3 regions of the Bacillus hominis genome follow, and region 3 is predicted to be linked to each of the others. Evidence: riboswitches for the same ligand, from Rfam matches in the RefSeq annotation. Region 3 holds a riboswitch; each other region holds the start of a gene.
What was found. A riboswitch is a leader RNA that binds a small molecule or an ion and turns the genes downstream of it on or off. The one in region 3 is predicted to bind lysine.

Region 1 (4,739 bases), 1.1 Mb from region 3:
ACGTTGTTTTAACTCTAAATTTTCAACTTTATATGTTACAGAATCTACAAAGTTTTTTTTAGAGAAATTAGAATCATGTTTAGAAATAGAATCAGCCATTTTTTCTGCTAATTCTTCATTAAATAAAAATTTCAATGGAACATATTTACCCATTTTTTCACCTCATTGGTCAAATGAAAATAATTTTTATTTTTTAACCGACAATCCATAAACCAACGTCTCACTAGGCGTCGTAATACTAAAACCAGTCGTCTTATAATCAAGTTTCACCGTATCACCAGTGTAGTCTTTCGTAAATGAGTCCATTTGTACAATAAGCTGTTCATCTTCATATACAACATCATCCGCATTATATGTATCCCAAATTAAATCCACATCAACGAAAATACTGCAAGAGTTTGTCATTGTTCCTCTAATACGAACGATTTTTTTGCTTTCACGTTCTAATCTATGTATAGCTGCTTTTGCTTCATCAGTAATACGAATGTTCATGTAATCCCAACCTTTATGTATATTTCCTTTATTATTGCAAAAACAAAAGAAATAGGGAAGTAAAGAGGGTTGTAATAAAAAACGAGCAAACATGAACTGTTTGCTCGTTTTACTTTATTTTAGTTCACATTTATCAAGAGGAATCACTTTTGTTTTCTTCGTAAATTTATATCCTAACCATAGTACTAAGAAAAGTGGTAAACCGATGTAAGAAACGAATACACCGTTCCAATCGATAGATTCTCCCGTAAATGCGCCATAGTTTTGTCCTAAAATGACAATGACACAAAGTGCAAATGCAAAGATTGGACCGAACGGGAACCATTTTGCTCGATAAGGTAAGTCTTTTAAATCTTTTCCTTGTGCGATATATGCTTTACGGAAACGATAATGACTAATTGCAATTCCAACCCATGCGATAAAGCCAGACATTCCGGATGCGTTTAATAACCAAATGTATACAACGCCGTCACCGAATAAAGAAGCAATGAAAGCGATACTACCGACAATCGATGTTACGATTAATGCGTTAACAGGTACGCCGCGGCTATCCAATTTACCTAAGAACTTTGGTGCTTTTCCTTGGCGAGCTAAATCCCAAAGCATACGAGTTGATGCATACATACCAGAGTTACCAGCAGATAAAACGGCCGTTAAAATAACAGCGTTCATAACAGAAGCAGCGAAGGCAACGCCCGCTTTTTCAAAAATAAGTGTAAATGGACTTACTGTTACATCACTTGCGGCAAGGCTTTCAGTTGTGTAAGGAATTAATAAACCGATAACGAGAATCGCAAGGATATAGAATAAAAGAATACGCCAAAAGATCGAACGAATTGCTTTTGGAATATTACGCTCTGGATCAGCAGTTTCACCAGCAGCTACTCCTAATAATTCAGTTCCTTGGAATGAGAATCCAGCGGCCATAAATACACCGATAATTGCCATAATACCGCCGTTAAATGGTGCATCTGCAACAGTGAAGTTTTTAAATCCAACAGATTCGCCGCCCATAATTCCAAAAATCATCATGAAGCCGACAATTAAAAAGATAATAATAGTAACTACTTTAATAAGTGCGAACCAATATTCAGATTCACCAAACCCTTTAACAGATAAATAGTTTAAGAGGAAAATAATAGCTAAACATAATCCACTCCAAATAAGAGAAGGGGTATCTGGGAACCAAAATTTCATAATTAATGTTACAGCAGCTAGTTCAGCAGCAATTGTAATCGCCCAGTTATACCAATAGTTCCATCCAAGTGCAAAACCAAGTGATGGATCAACAAATTTTGTTGCATACGTACTAAAAGATCCAGTAACAGGCATGTAAGCTGCGAGTTCAGCTAAGCTTGTCATTAAAAAGTAAACCATAATTCCAATTGCGGCGTATGCGATTAGTGCACCACCAGGTCCAGCTGTGTGGATTACACCACCGCTGGCAAGAAATAATCCGGTACCAATTGTACCACCGAGAGAAATCATCGTAAGGTGCCTTGATTTTAAACTACGTTTTAATTCACCTTTTCCTTGTGCAGTTTGTGTTTTAGAGGTAGTTTGATTCGTTGCGCTATTCATGTTCAACACTCCTTTTCTTGTAAGATAGGAAGGAGCGGGGGGAGAAAAGTACAAAAAACCGCCAAAGGAATTTGGCGGAACGTTTCACAAATAACCACCCCATCATACCCTTCCGTTAAGATAGCACCCCACGTTTACACGGTAATTTTGTAAACGTGACAGTTCTGTTCCTTTCGGAGACAGCCCCAGCCCATATTTCCAGAGAAGAAATATAAACTTCGGCAACTTTTCCTTTCAAACGGGGTCGGTGACATTCTCTGTGTCTCGTCCGTTCTACTTTTAAAAGTCGCAACCTCTACCTCATCGGACTGATGAGGATTTATATATTGCTAAGATTTTTAATATATGGCAATTGTAATGACTTTCTGAAAATATTGCAAGGAATTTTGTTAGGAAAAGTCAAAAATTATCGGTTATTGTTTAGGAAACGTTTGCAAAACTCCACCCGAACCTACTTTTATGTAACGATAAGCAAAGAAAAAATTGTTATACAAATGTTTCGCAAAAAATAATGAAAAACCCTTTAAAAATGAAAGGAAATTCAGAAAATATAATTCGACATTGATGTTGAAATCATGTTTTTTTGTTATGATTAACCTATCTTTTAAGTGAAAAGGGGAAATAATAATGAAATTAAAAACGGAAAGATTACATATAGTGCCGTGTACAGAAGAGAATGTTCACATTGCTAATAATCAAGGATACAATAGTGGCCCGCATATTTTAGGGCATATAGAAAATGTGAAACAAGATGCGGATTTATTACCGTGGGGCGCGTGGTATGTTATTCGGAAAGAAGATGACATCGTTTTAGGTGATATAGGATTTAAAGGGAGACCGAACGAGAATCATACAGTAGAAATTGGTTACGGATTTATTGAGAAATATTGGAATAAAGGTTATGCTACAGAATCTGTAGACGAATTAATAAAGTGGGCTTTTCAGACAGGAGAAGTAGAAACGATTATGGCGGAGACACTCTTTGATAACAATAGTTCAATTCGTGTATTAGAGAAATTACATATGAAAAGAGTAAATAGTACTGAAACGATGATAAATTGGAAGATTGAAAATAAAGAATACCGCTCGAAGTAAATCGGGCGGTATTTTACGTAATTATGGTAGCATTTGTTTTTGATCTGTTGGGTATCCAATTGTTGAATGTTTCGAGTGGTTACGGACAGAAATGAAAATAGAGATAATAACGATAAGACCAACTACAACATAAGAAAGTGTAATAATAGTTGGATCAACTTTAAATGATGTAAGTAATGTACGTATATTCGTAAAGATAATAAGTCCGCCAACGAGTACGCCAAGTAAATGCGAAGGAACGATGCGTACTAACCATGCGGCGATTGGTGCGGCAACAATACCACCGAGCATTAGGGCAAATACCCAAACCCAGCTTATTTGTTCCCAACCAAGTGAGATGAAAAAGCCGATTGTTGCAGCGAGTGAAACAGGAAATTCGCTCGTATCTACAGATCCAATAACTTTTCTAGCATCATTTCCTCTTGCAAGAAGAACAGGTGTCGTAATAGGTCCCCAGCCACCACCGCCAGTTGAATCAACGAATCCTGCGAACAGACCGAGCGGCACAAGTTGTTTAGCAGACATACGCTTATTTGAAGAAACAATTTGTTTTTGAATGATGAATCGTAATAAAATATAAACCCCTAAAGTAAATAAAAATAAGGAAATGTACGGTTTAATTACATCGCCAGGTAAATTACTTAAAAAACATGCCCCAACAAATGCGCCAATTGCTCCAGGTAATGTAAGTCTAGAAACTGTATATTTATCAACGTTTCCAAATCGTATGTGAGATGCACCAGAAGCCGCAGTTGTAACGACTTCAGCTAAATGAACCGATGCAGATGCAACAGCCGGTGCGATACCAAACATTAGTAATAAAGAGGAAGACGTTACTCCGTACGCCATTCCAAGTGCTCCATCAATCAATTGAGCGAAAAATCCAATAATAGCAAAGACAATTAATTTCTGCATAAATAATCCCCCTGTAATAATAAATAAATAAAAAGGCACTTTTCCCATATGAGAAAAGTGCCTTTGGTTTTTCCAATCAGCAATATATAAATTTGTTTCATTATAATACATATTAATCTTATAAATCAACTAGGTTTTAAAGTTTTTTGAATTGAATGAAAGAAAAATAAAATATACAATAAAAGGATGGAGAGAAAGGGGAGAAAGACATGTTACTATTTGATCATCTCGTTCACGCGGTGCATTGTACACCAGAGGAAGCGGCAAAACAAATGCAGGAGCTTGGATTTCATACTGCATTAGGCGGAGAGCATATGAATTGGGGTACTTGGAATAGTTTATGTTATTTTGATTTATCATATATAGAATTTTTAGCTGTTCAGCATGAAGAAAAAGCGAAAGAAGCAGACAATCCATTAGTACAAGAAACAGTGGTGAAATTACAAAATGGAGAAGGAATGCTACAAATCGCAATCCGAACAGATGCCATTGAAGAACTGGCAGATAAGTTGAGTAAGCACGGTTTACATACGATAGGGCCATTTGAAGGGAAACGTATGAGACAAGATGGCAGACTTTTAGAATGGAAAATGTTATTCGTAAAACAAGAAGAGAACGGACCGAAATTACCATTCTTTATACAGTGGAATGAAACA
Region 2 (4,739 bases), 840 kb from region 3:
TGCAAAATATGTGATGGCATTTTGAATATGTTGTTGAAAGCGAGAGCTCCATAGTGATTCGATTGACATGTTTTTCACCTCTTTTTTCTATTATATATGTTTTATTAAGCAAAAAACGAGCAAATTGCGTTACGCAACTTGCTCGTTTTTCTTTTCTTTATTTTTTTTCTGATCACGATTCATTAATGGATAGAAGGCAAAGCCAATTACGAATAGACCAATTCCGAGAAGGAATGTTTTAATATCGGATGCGCCTGTTTTAATAACCCATAGTGCATAGCAAAGTGCGATAACTGCGACTATGCCATCTGTAATTCTTGCCCGCATTTCATTTTTATACGTTTCACCAGTTGCGACTAGTTTTAACTGGAAGATTGGTGAAACGAGATATGGAATGAGATAGGCCAGTGTTGATACGGTAATAACGAATGTATAAGCTTCCGCAATGGTTCCTGATAATGTTGAGAATAAGAACACTTGCGACATAATGTTTGTTAATCGTAGTGAATGAATTGGACTTCCTTTTTTATTTGTTTTTGCGAAGAAGGAAGGGAAGAAACCTTCTTTTGCTGCTTGATAAGGTACTTCTGAGCTTAATAAAATCCAGCCTAATATGGAACCGAATAGGGAAGTAAGAGCAAGTAATGCCATAAGTTTCCCGCCGCCGTGACCCATTGCAGCGTTTAATGCATCTGCTAATGGACGTTCAGAAGCTTGTAATTTATCAACGTGAAGTACACCCATTGTTAAAATTGTAATTCCTAAATAAATTGCAACTGTTATTAGTAAACCAGCAACAGTCGCACGTTTTACCGTTTTGGGAGAGGTAGCTCGGTTTGATAAAAGAACGGCTGATTCAATCCCGATAAATGCCCAAAGTGTTGTAAGAGCAGCTAAGTTTACTTGTGAAAGGAGACCATGTGATACGCCTTCTTTATCGATCATCGGTGTGTACCATTGCCCAAATTTTGAAGCTTCGAATGCAAATAACGTAACAATGATGAATAGAAGGAATCCGGTTACTTTCGTTGTTGTTGCAAGGAAGTTTAATTTCCCAGCGCCGTTTACACCGTTTGTTAAAATTAAATGTGTGCCCCATAGTAAGACAGAACAAATAGTAAATGTAATTAGTTTTCCAACTTCTATATTGAAAGAGCCGATTGAAAACAATAGTCGTGTATCTTTCATAATCGGGAAGAAGAGCGATAAATATCCCGCAAAAGATGTGATAATGGCAACGTTACTTGCCCAGTTTGCAACCCAATATCCCCATACTATGCTGAAACCAGCCATTTTTTTCTTTTTTGGTGATGAGAATAAAGCATATGCATGACTTTGTGGTCCTGTCGTTAAATCAGGACGACGAATTGCTAAATTACCGAAAACAAGAGCTAGCATTAAAACACCAAACCCTGTTGTTAACCAAGCTAAAGTAACACCGAGAGGGCTAGCTGTTTGTGCCAACGTACTTGGCACCATGAAAATACCAGCGCCAACCATGTTACCGACAACGAAAGCTGTTAGTACCCAAAAGCCCCATTTTTTTTGTTGCATAGAAAATACCTCCAAAGTTAGTATAACCAAGTCAAGCGAGGAGATATGTATGTCTTCCGATTAGGGAAGAGAAGTTCCAAACAAAACAAAAAAAGCACGTAATTTGCCGCTACATGCTTTCTATCTTATAAGAAACCCACGACATACCTCTCGATAGCTCTCCACAAACGAAACGTTTGTGACAGTTCTGCACTTATTAAATGCAGACCCAGCAAGTGTGCATGGTGGACACGACTTACTTCGGCAATCATTCCTTTCTCATTTCTTCATCAATGCCACTACATCTCCTGAAATGATACTCTTAATGACTGCAACCTCTACCTCACCGAGATACGAATGAGGATTTAAATATTAAATTAACGTATTTAAGAGTAACAAATGAATTTTTATACGTCAATGGATATAGCAATAATCAGATTATAGAGAAGAGTTTGTGATTAAAAGGGAGAGGGATTATTATGTAATATTGAATTTTCATAATATAATAAATGTTATTAGCGCTAGATGATTGAAAAGGGGATGAAGTATATGTCTACATGTCATAAACATTCAGTAATAGGTGTGTTAGATTCGGGAGTTGGGGGATTAACAGTTGCGAGTGAGATTATGCGTCAATTGCCTAAAGAGAGCATTTACTATATTGGTGATAATGAGCGTTGTCCGTATGGGCCAAGAAGTGTAGAGGAGGTACAATCTTTCATATTTGAAATGGTTGAGTTCCTCAAGCAGTTTCCATTAAAAGCTTTAGTGGTAGCATGTAATACTGGTGCAGCTGCTGCATTGACTGATTTGCAAGAAGCACTTTCTATTCCAGTTATTGGCGTTATACATCCGGGAGCAAGAGCTGCAATTAAAGTGACAAAGAAAGGGAGAATTGGAGTAATTGGAACTGTAGGTACGATAAAATCTAATATGTACGAACAAGCATTACACGAGCTGGATACATATTTGGAAGTGCATAGTCATGCATGTCCGACTTTAGCTACAGTTGTAGAAAATCAATTAGAAGACACAGCATATGTAATGCAGCAAGTGAAACAAGGTTTACTGCCATTAACGAAAGAAGATATAGATACGTTAATTCTTGGGTGTACGCATTATCCACTGTTAGAGTCCTATATAAAAAAGGAGTTAGGAGAGGCTGTGACGATTATTAGTTCTGCAGAAGAAACAGCGATAGAGTTAAGCACCATTTTACAGCACAAAGGAATTCTGTCTGACAATCTTAATCCAAAGCATCGATTTTTTACGACAGGCTCTGTTTCATCATTTGAACATATTGCTGAGCGATGGCTAGGGTATCAAATTTCTGTAGAATGTGTGAATTTACCTATGGAAAAACAACTCGTGAACTAAATTGTATAAAAAGAAGCTGATCTAAAACTAGATCAGCTTCTACATATAAGATTAAACTAAGTTTAATACAGTTACTTTTTCGCGTGTCATAGACTCAAGGCTCTTACGAATACCTTGTGCGCCCATACCTGAACCTTTTACACCGATGAATGGGAAGTGGTCAGGGCCGCGCTCTGTGCGTCCGTTAATTTGAACAGAACCAGTTTCGATTTTGTTAGCAATTGCAAATGCTTTGTTAATGTCTTTTGTGAAGACACTTGCTTGCAAGCCGAACTCTGATTTGTTAGCAATTTCAATTGCTTGTTCATCTGAAGAAACACGGATGATTGGAAGGATTGGGCCGAATGGCTCTTCCCAAGCAACTTTCATTTCTTCTGTTACGTGGTCGATTAATGTTGGGTAAATTAAGTTACGCTCACGTTTGTTACCGATAACGATCGTTGCACCTTTTTCAACAGCGTCGTCAACTAAACCTTGAACGAAGTCAGCAGATTTGTCGTCTATTAATGGAACGATTGTGCTGTCTTGTTCTGGAGATCCAACTGATAGCTCAGCTACTTGCGCTTTTAATAAGCTAACAAGCTCGTCCGCTACGTTTTCGTGTACAAGTACACGTTTAATAGCTGTACAACGTTGACCAGAGTAAGAGAATGCACCGCTTACGATATGGTTTGCAGCATCTTGTAAGTCAGCATCTTCACGAACGATACCAGGGTCTTTACCACCAAGTTCTAATACAAGTGGAATCATCGCAGCTTTTTTCGCTAAATGTTTACCTGTGTTTGTACCACCTGTGAACGATACCATATTAATGCCTTCGTGTTCTACTAAGTAGTCACCAATTACCGAACCGCGTCCTGTAGCTACGTTTACAAGCCCTTTTGGAAGGCCAGCTTTATGAAGTGCTTCAACCATTTTAATACCGCTAATTGCACCTTGAGTTGCTGGTTTGAAAATAACAGCGTTACCCATAATTAATGCTGGTGCAAGTTTTGCAGCAGATAAGTTTACTGGGTAGTTAAATGGTGCGATCGCTAATACAACACCAAGTGGTGCGCGTTGGATAATCGCAAGTTTAGATTTCGTTCCGCCAGGGAAGCTATCGCCCATCATGCTTTCTCCGTGCATATGAAGAGCTTCTTCAATCGTGTAACGAATGAAGTCAGCTGTACGAACAACTTCTTTTTTTGCATCTTTATATCCTTTACCGACTTCTTTCATAATGATATCGGCAATTTCATCTTGCATATTTACGAGCTCATCAGCCCATTTATATAAGTATTTTGCGCGATCTTGTAGAGAAGCGTCAGCCCATGATTTTTGAGCTTCTTTTGCAGATGCAATTGCTTCATCTACTTCTCCACGAGTAATTGCTTGTACTTGACCAATTACTTCGTGTAAGTATGGAGATGGAATTTCGATTGTTTGACCTGAAGAGCTTTCTCTCCATTCTCCGTTTAAATAAAATTTGTACGTATTGCTAGTTGTCATGATTAGTCCTCCTAAAATAGCAACTTGTAAGAGTGAGTATAAGGTGATTGTAGGTGGTTTGATAATATTTTTCAAATGAAATGTTTGTGAAAACGATTTCTTATTATTTTTTTATTTTGTATGCCCTTTCTTACAGAAGATTCTCTTATTTCAAATGGATTCATTGTGTATTTTAATTTTATATGTAAAAAAATAATTGACAGAATACTCAATAAAGTTGTAAGATTATAAATGGAAAATAAATGAAGGGGGTGTGCGTAATGATTGTAATCGTAAATGTAATGGGCTTAGCTCTGTTAAACGGTGGAAAACATTCATATCATTACGCAACCCGTGCG
Region 3 (4,739 bases):
CACCAATCGACACATTTCCTCTTAACCTGCTCATTGGTTTCCCATAATATTTATAATTCGGAACACTTTTTTCAATCATCCAGCTAACAAATGCCGGTAACGCTACTCCAATTCCATTTACCACACCGTGAATCCAGACCATTTGTGCAATTGTAATCGTCATTACTTGTTTGAAATTTCCGTATGAATATATGAGTGAAAACATTATTGTTACCATAAGTGTGCTAGAAGAAAGAACCAAAAGTACCTTCGCACTTATAGTATTGAATTTCGTTCTCCACACGTAAACTCCATATCCATAAATGGCACATAAATATATGAACACTGCAAAAAATTCAAACACCCTCGAATACGTAATTCCTATTGCAACTGTCATTGGAGAAATGACGATGATAAACATAATAGCGTCATATAACTTACTTCCCCGTTCTCTTTTTCTTCCAAGTAAACCCGCTGATAACGGCAATAAAAATGCCGAGTAATGAAAGTGTGCAGCTGTGAGTAAAACAATGTCAGAACTAAAGTGCATAATTGAAAGTTTTGCTACAGAAGCAAAGAACCAAAAACCGCCTAGAAACAAATAAATAAACGCACTATCTATTGCTGTTTCTTCTAAAGGCTTCCATCCTCTTTCTAGCAACCTACTAACACCAAATAATGCAATAATTCCTGTATACATAAACCAAAGGAGTGCAAAGACAAAATGATTTGTTATGAAAGCTAGCATCGCGCTAATTGCTGCAATTGGATATAAAAACGATACGAATTTATAAAATAGTAACGATGATCCATTTCTTGTTCTTTTATCAATAATGCAAAAAGACATCGGTATAAATAGTAAAACGGATAATAATATAATTGCCTCAACTGGATTTACATTCGACCACTCATATATTAAAAAAACAATATAACAAGCAAGCCCAAATATTATATTTCTCATATCGTTTATTTCCTTTCCACAAATGTTCCCTTATATGAAAATAGCGAACCAATTAACGGGTTTCGTACTTGTACATGAATTCGAAAACATTGTAGTTCGTCATCAAAGCTTTCAACAATGTTTGCTTCTCCATACAAAAATTTCGGCAACGGAATTTTTCTTCCAAACATAAAAAACCATTGTTTCTTTGACGAAATATGCATTGCCCCTATCTCATCAATATGAAAATTCAACGTAGAAACGAGTATGTGCGGTTCACCAAAATAATCTACAATTTCATTTTCTGTTTCATCCAACTGCATAACCGCGTTAAAATATCTTTTCTTATTATGAAAATAAAAAGTACGATTCCACCGTACAAGTTCATTTCCATGTTCATCCCGCTCAGCGGTATTATGTATCGTAAATGGAACTTTCTTTCCCCGCTCGGAGAAAAACATTCGAAACTTCGATGCAATTTTCAATATCAATTTAACAAAAAAAGAGCCACCGTAAATTTCATCCATCTTTCCTTCTCCAGTAAAGCTATTTTCTTCGGTAATCTCATAGCGTTTCTGTAATTTTGGATGAAGTCTTTTATAAGAATTTCCTAGTAGTCTTTCATAAATATTAGCCATACATTATCACTTTCTCTTCCTCTTGCAATTTTTTGCACTCGGTAAATCAAAACTATTTATATAACCGACAATCGATACCCCCATAAGTAGAACGTTTAATGTAATTGGATTAAACGGCTCTGTAAAGCTTATGATATTTGTAAATCCAGCTGCTAATGTTAAGACTAGCAACAAAATAATATGCATTAAAAATAATTTTCGTTTTGGAAGTGGCAATATCCATACAACACCAAAAAATACTTCTAATAACCCAATTATTTTGAGAGCAAACATGCTATTTTCATTGGAACCAATAAGCATAGAAAGCATTTCCACTTCCTCTGGATGAGCAAAGATTATTTTCGGTACAATCCCTTGATATAACCATACGAAAGCAAATAAAAAACAAACGAGCCAATACGTAATCGTTCTTTTAATTAGCAAACTAGGATGAAGCCCCTTTTCTAACCATAATTTGAGGGCATCAAAGCTCCAAGCAGTCGCCCATCCTAATAAAGGTCGAAAAATATATGAATCAATTACATTTCCTATACGACCAAATCTCGTGTCATAATCATATTGCGTTTCAAAATGAATGTATTCTTTATTCGTTGTATACTTCCAATAACCACGCCCTATTTGTATAAGTGATAATGTATTATCTGTCCAAAATTTCAAAGAAGAAATTCTTTCACCAGTTTCTTTTCTTATTTCACCTATCGATTCACCTTCCCCAGCTATTTCAAGTCCAAATCCGATCTTTGTTTTATATAAAAACTGCTGCGGTTCTCCTTCTTTTTTCTCTAAATACGAAATTTCAGTAAAGCGAGCATCCCACTCTGTATGTATGTCTGGTTCTTGTGTATATTCCCATAGTTTTTCCATTGTTGTTTTCATTTCTGTTGCAACGTAAATAGGCTTTTTCTTACTCATTCCCCCACCTCCTAAGTACTATATTTTTAATGTACATGCAATGAATTTATTTTGCTACATTTTTCACAAACTTCTTTGTAAAAAAGAAAGAATTTAAAAAATATATAAAACACTTGATTCCCCCAAAAATTTGAATTATTATAAAACAAATGTTACCAACAACTTCATAATTCAAACACTCTCGCCTAAAACGTGAGATAGAGGTTGCAATACTTATGAGTATTCTAATGGAGACACAGAGATGTCTATGAAATTAGATGAAAGGAAGTGTTGCCGAAATCGATAAATTTCTCTGTATTTATCAATTGGGGCTGTTTTCGAATAGAAACAGAACTGTCATATATACAAAAGTGTATGTATGAAGAGCTATCTACAAAAAAGAGATATCATTTTTTATGATATTCCTTTTTTGGCGGTTTTTTTATTAGCTCCGTTTTCTGTTTCCCTTTTCCTGTAACAGCACCATCCTCACTTATTTGAGATGGTGTTTTTTGTTTTTTTCTCTGGTAACTACAGGAATATTGGGATTTATATATGTCCTAATCTATTCTTAAAAATGGACGAAAGAAGGAATTCGTAATGGAAACGATTGTACAAAAATTTGGTGGTACTTCTGTCGGAAGTGTTGAACGCATTCAACATGTAGCAAATTTAATTATTGAAGAATATGAACGAGGACATAGCATTGTCTCTGTCGTTTCAGCAATGGGAAAAAGTACGGATGAACTTGTAGCACTTGCTAACGCTATTACTGAAAATCCAAGTAAACGTGAAATGGATATGCTCCTATCTACAGGAGAACAAGTAACCATTTCATTATTAACAATGGCACTACAAACAAAAGGTTATAACGCAATTTCATTAACAGGATGGCAGGCTGGTATTACGACAGAATCTGTACATAATAGTGCACGGATTACTGATATTAATACTGGTCGTATTCAGTCTCACCTTACTGAAGGCACGATTGTTATAGTAGCTGGTTTCCAAGGAGTAAGTGAAGAAAATGAAATTACAACGCTTGGACGAGGTGGTTCTGATACAACTGCTGTCGCATTAGCTGCGGCACTAAAAGCAAAAAAATGTGATATTTATACAGATGTGACCGGCGTATATACGACTGATCCACGAGTTGTACAAGATGCTTATAAATTAGATGAAATTTCTTATGACGAAATGTTAGAACTTGCCAACCTTGGTGCTGGCGTATTACACCCACGCGCTGTCGAATTTGCTAAAAATCATAACGTAGTTTTAGAAGTTCGCTCAAGTATGGAACAAGAAAACGGAACAATTGTAAAAGGAGAATGTACCATGGAACAACAATCAATCGTTAAAGGTATTGCATTTGAGGATAATATTACACGCGTCACAATTAAAGGATTAGAACAAGGTGCACTTTCAACAGTTTTCTCTACATTAGCAGCAGCACATATTAATGTAGATATTATTATTCAAAGTATTACAAATGAAGGAACTGTCCACCTCTCCTTCTCAATCCATTCTAATGATTTAAGAGAAACATTAGAAGTATTGGAACAAAATCAAGAAGCACTTCACTATGAATCTGTAGAACATGAAAATCATTTAGCGAAAGTATCAATTGTAGGATCAGGTATGGTATCTAATCCAGGTGTCGCTGCGAATATGTTCACTACTTTAAAAGAAGGCGGTATTCATATTAAAATGGTGAGTACATCTGAAATTAAAGTATCAGTTGTCATTGACCGAATTCACTTAGTAGATGGTGTTGAAGCACTGCATCAATCATTTATGGCGAAAATTGAACCTTTAGTGCAAATGATTTAATTTCTGCCGGTAAAACTTACAACAAATTATATTAATCTATTTCCTTCCTATATAAATAGAAAGCTGTTCACATAGAATTTTAAAACTCTATGCAGACAGCTTTTTATCTTGTTATCAATATTCATAAATCACTATAAAACAATTAAATTATTCATTATATCCTTTCCTAGGAAATATACATGACTCTTCTCACTTCTTATCACAAATATCCTTTTGCTATTCTCCTTGAAAAAACAATCTATCTTCATTCAAAATAACTTTTTTCACGTCAGAGTAAAAAAGGGAGAGTAGCTCTTATTCCACAGCTACTCTCCCCCACACTTATATTAAAACAGATGAATGTTTTCTTTCTTGCAAGCTTCACGTAAATCGTCAGGCCATACAGAAGATTGAACTTCACCGATATGTGCTTTACGTAAGAAGTACATGCACATTCTTGATTGTCCAATACCACCGCCAAT

Region 1: another riboswitch for lysine. It lies ahead of QUF93_RS16940 (amino acid permease); the one in region 3 lies ahead of QUF93_RS10950 (aspartate kinase).
Region 2: another riboswitch for lysine. It lies ahead of QUF93_RS06695 (amino acid permease); the one in region 3 lies ahead of QUF93_RS10950 (aspartate kinase).

The regions. Positions count from the first base shown of each region.
Region 1 covers NZ_JAUCFS010000005.1:2,784,863-2,789,601, reverse strand. The annotation lists gene QUF93_RS16950 (DNA alkylation repair protein) at 1-153, opposite strand, end outside; gene QUF93_RS16945 (iron-sulfur cluster biosynthesis family protein) at 187-492, opposite strand; gene QUF93_RS16940 (amino acid permease) at 607-2,073, opposite strand; lysine riboswitch at 2,187-2,379, opposite strand; gene QUF93_RS16935 (GNAT family N-acetyltransferase) at 2,701-3,168, shown strand; gene QUF93_RS16930 (sulfite exporter TauE/SafE family protein) at 3,190-4,194, opposite strand; gene QUF93_RS16925 (VOC family protein) at 4,293-4,739, shown strand, end outside.
Region 2 covers NZ_JAUCFS010000005.1:822,039-826,777, forward strand. The annotation lists gene QUF93_RS06690 (ABC transporter permease) at 1-69, opposite strand, end outside; gene QUF93_RS06695 (amino acid permease) at 130-1,554, opposite strand; lysine riboswitch at 1,701-1,882, opposite strand; gene racE (glutamate racemase) at 2,083-2,910, shown strand; gene gapN (NADP-dependent glyceraldehyde-3-phosphate dehydrogenase) at 2,962-4,401, opposite strand.
Region 3 covers NZ_JAUCFS010000005.1:1,663,587-1,668,325, reverse strand. The annotation lists gene QUF93_RS10965 (YndJ family protein) at 1-940, opposite strand, end outside; gene QUF93_RS10960 (DUF4166 domain-containing protein) at 946-1,557, opposite strand; gene QUF93_RS10955 (DoxX-like family protein) at 1,564-2,469, opposite strand; lysine riboswitch at 2,660-2,846, shown strand; gene QUF93_RS10950 (aspartate kinase) at 3,049-4,278, shown strand; gene asnA (aspartate--ammonia ligase) at 4,605-4,739, opposite strand, start outside.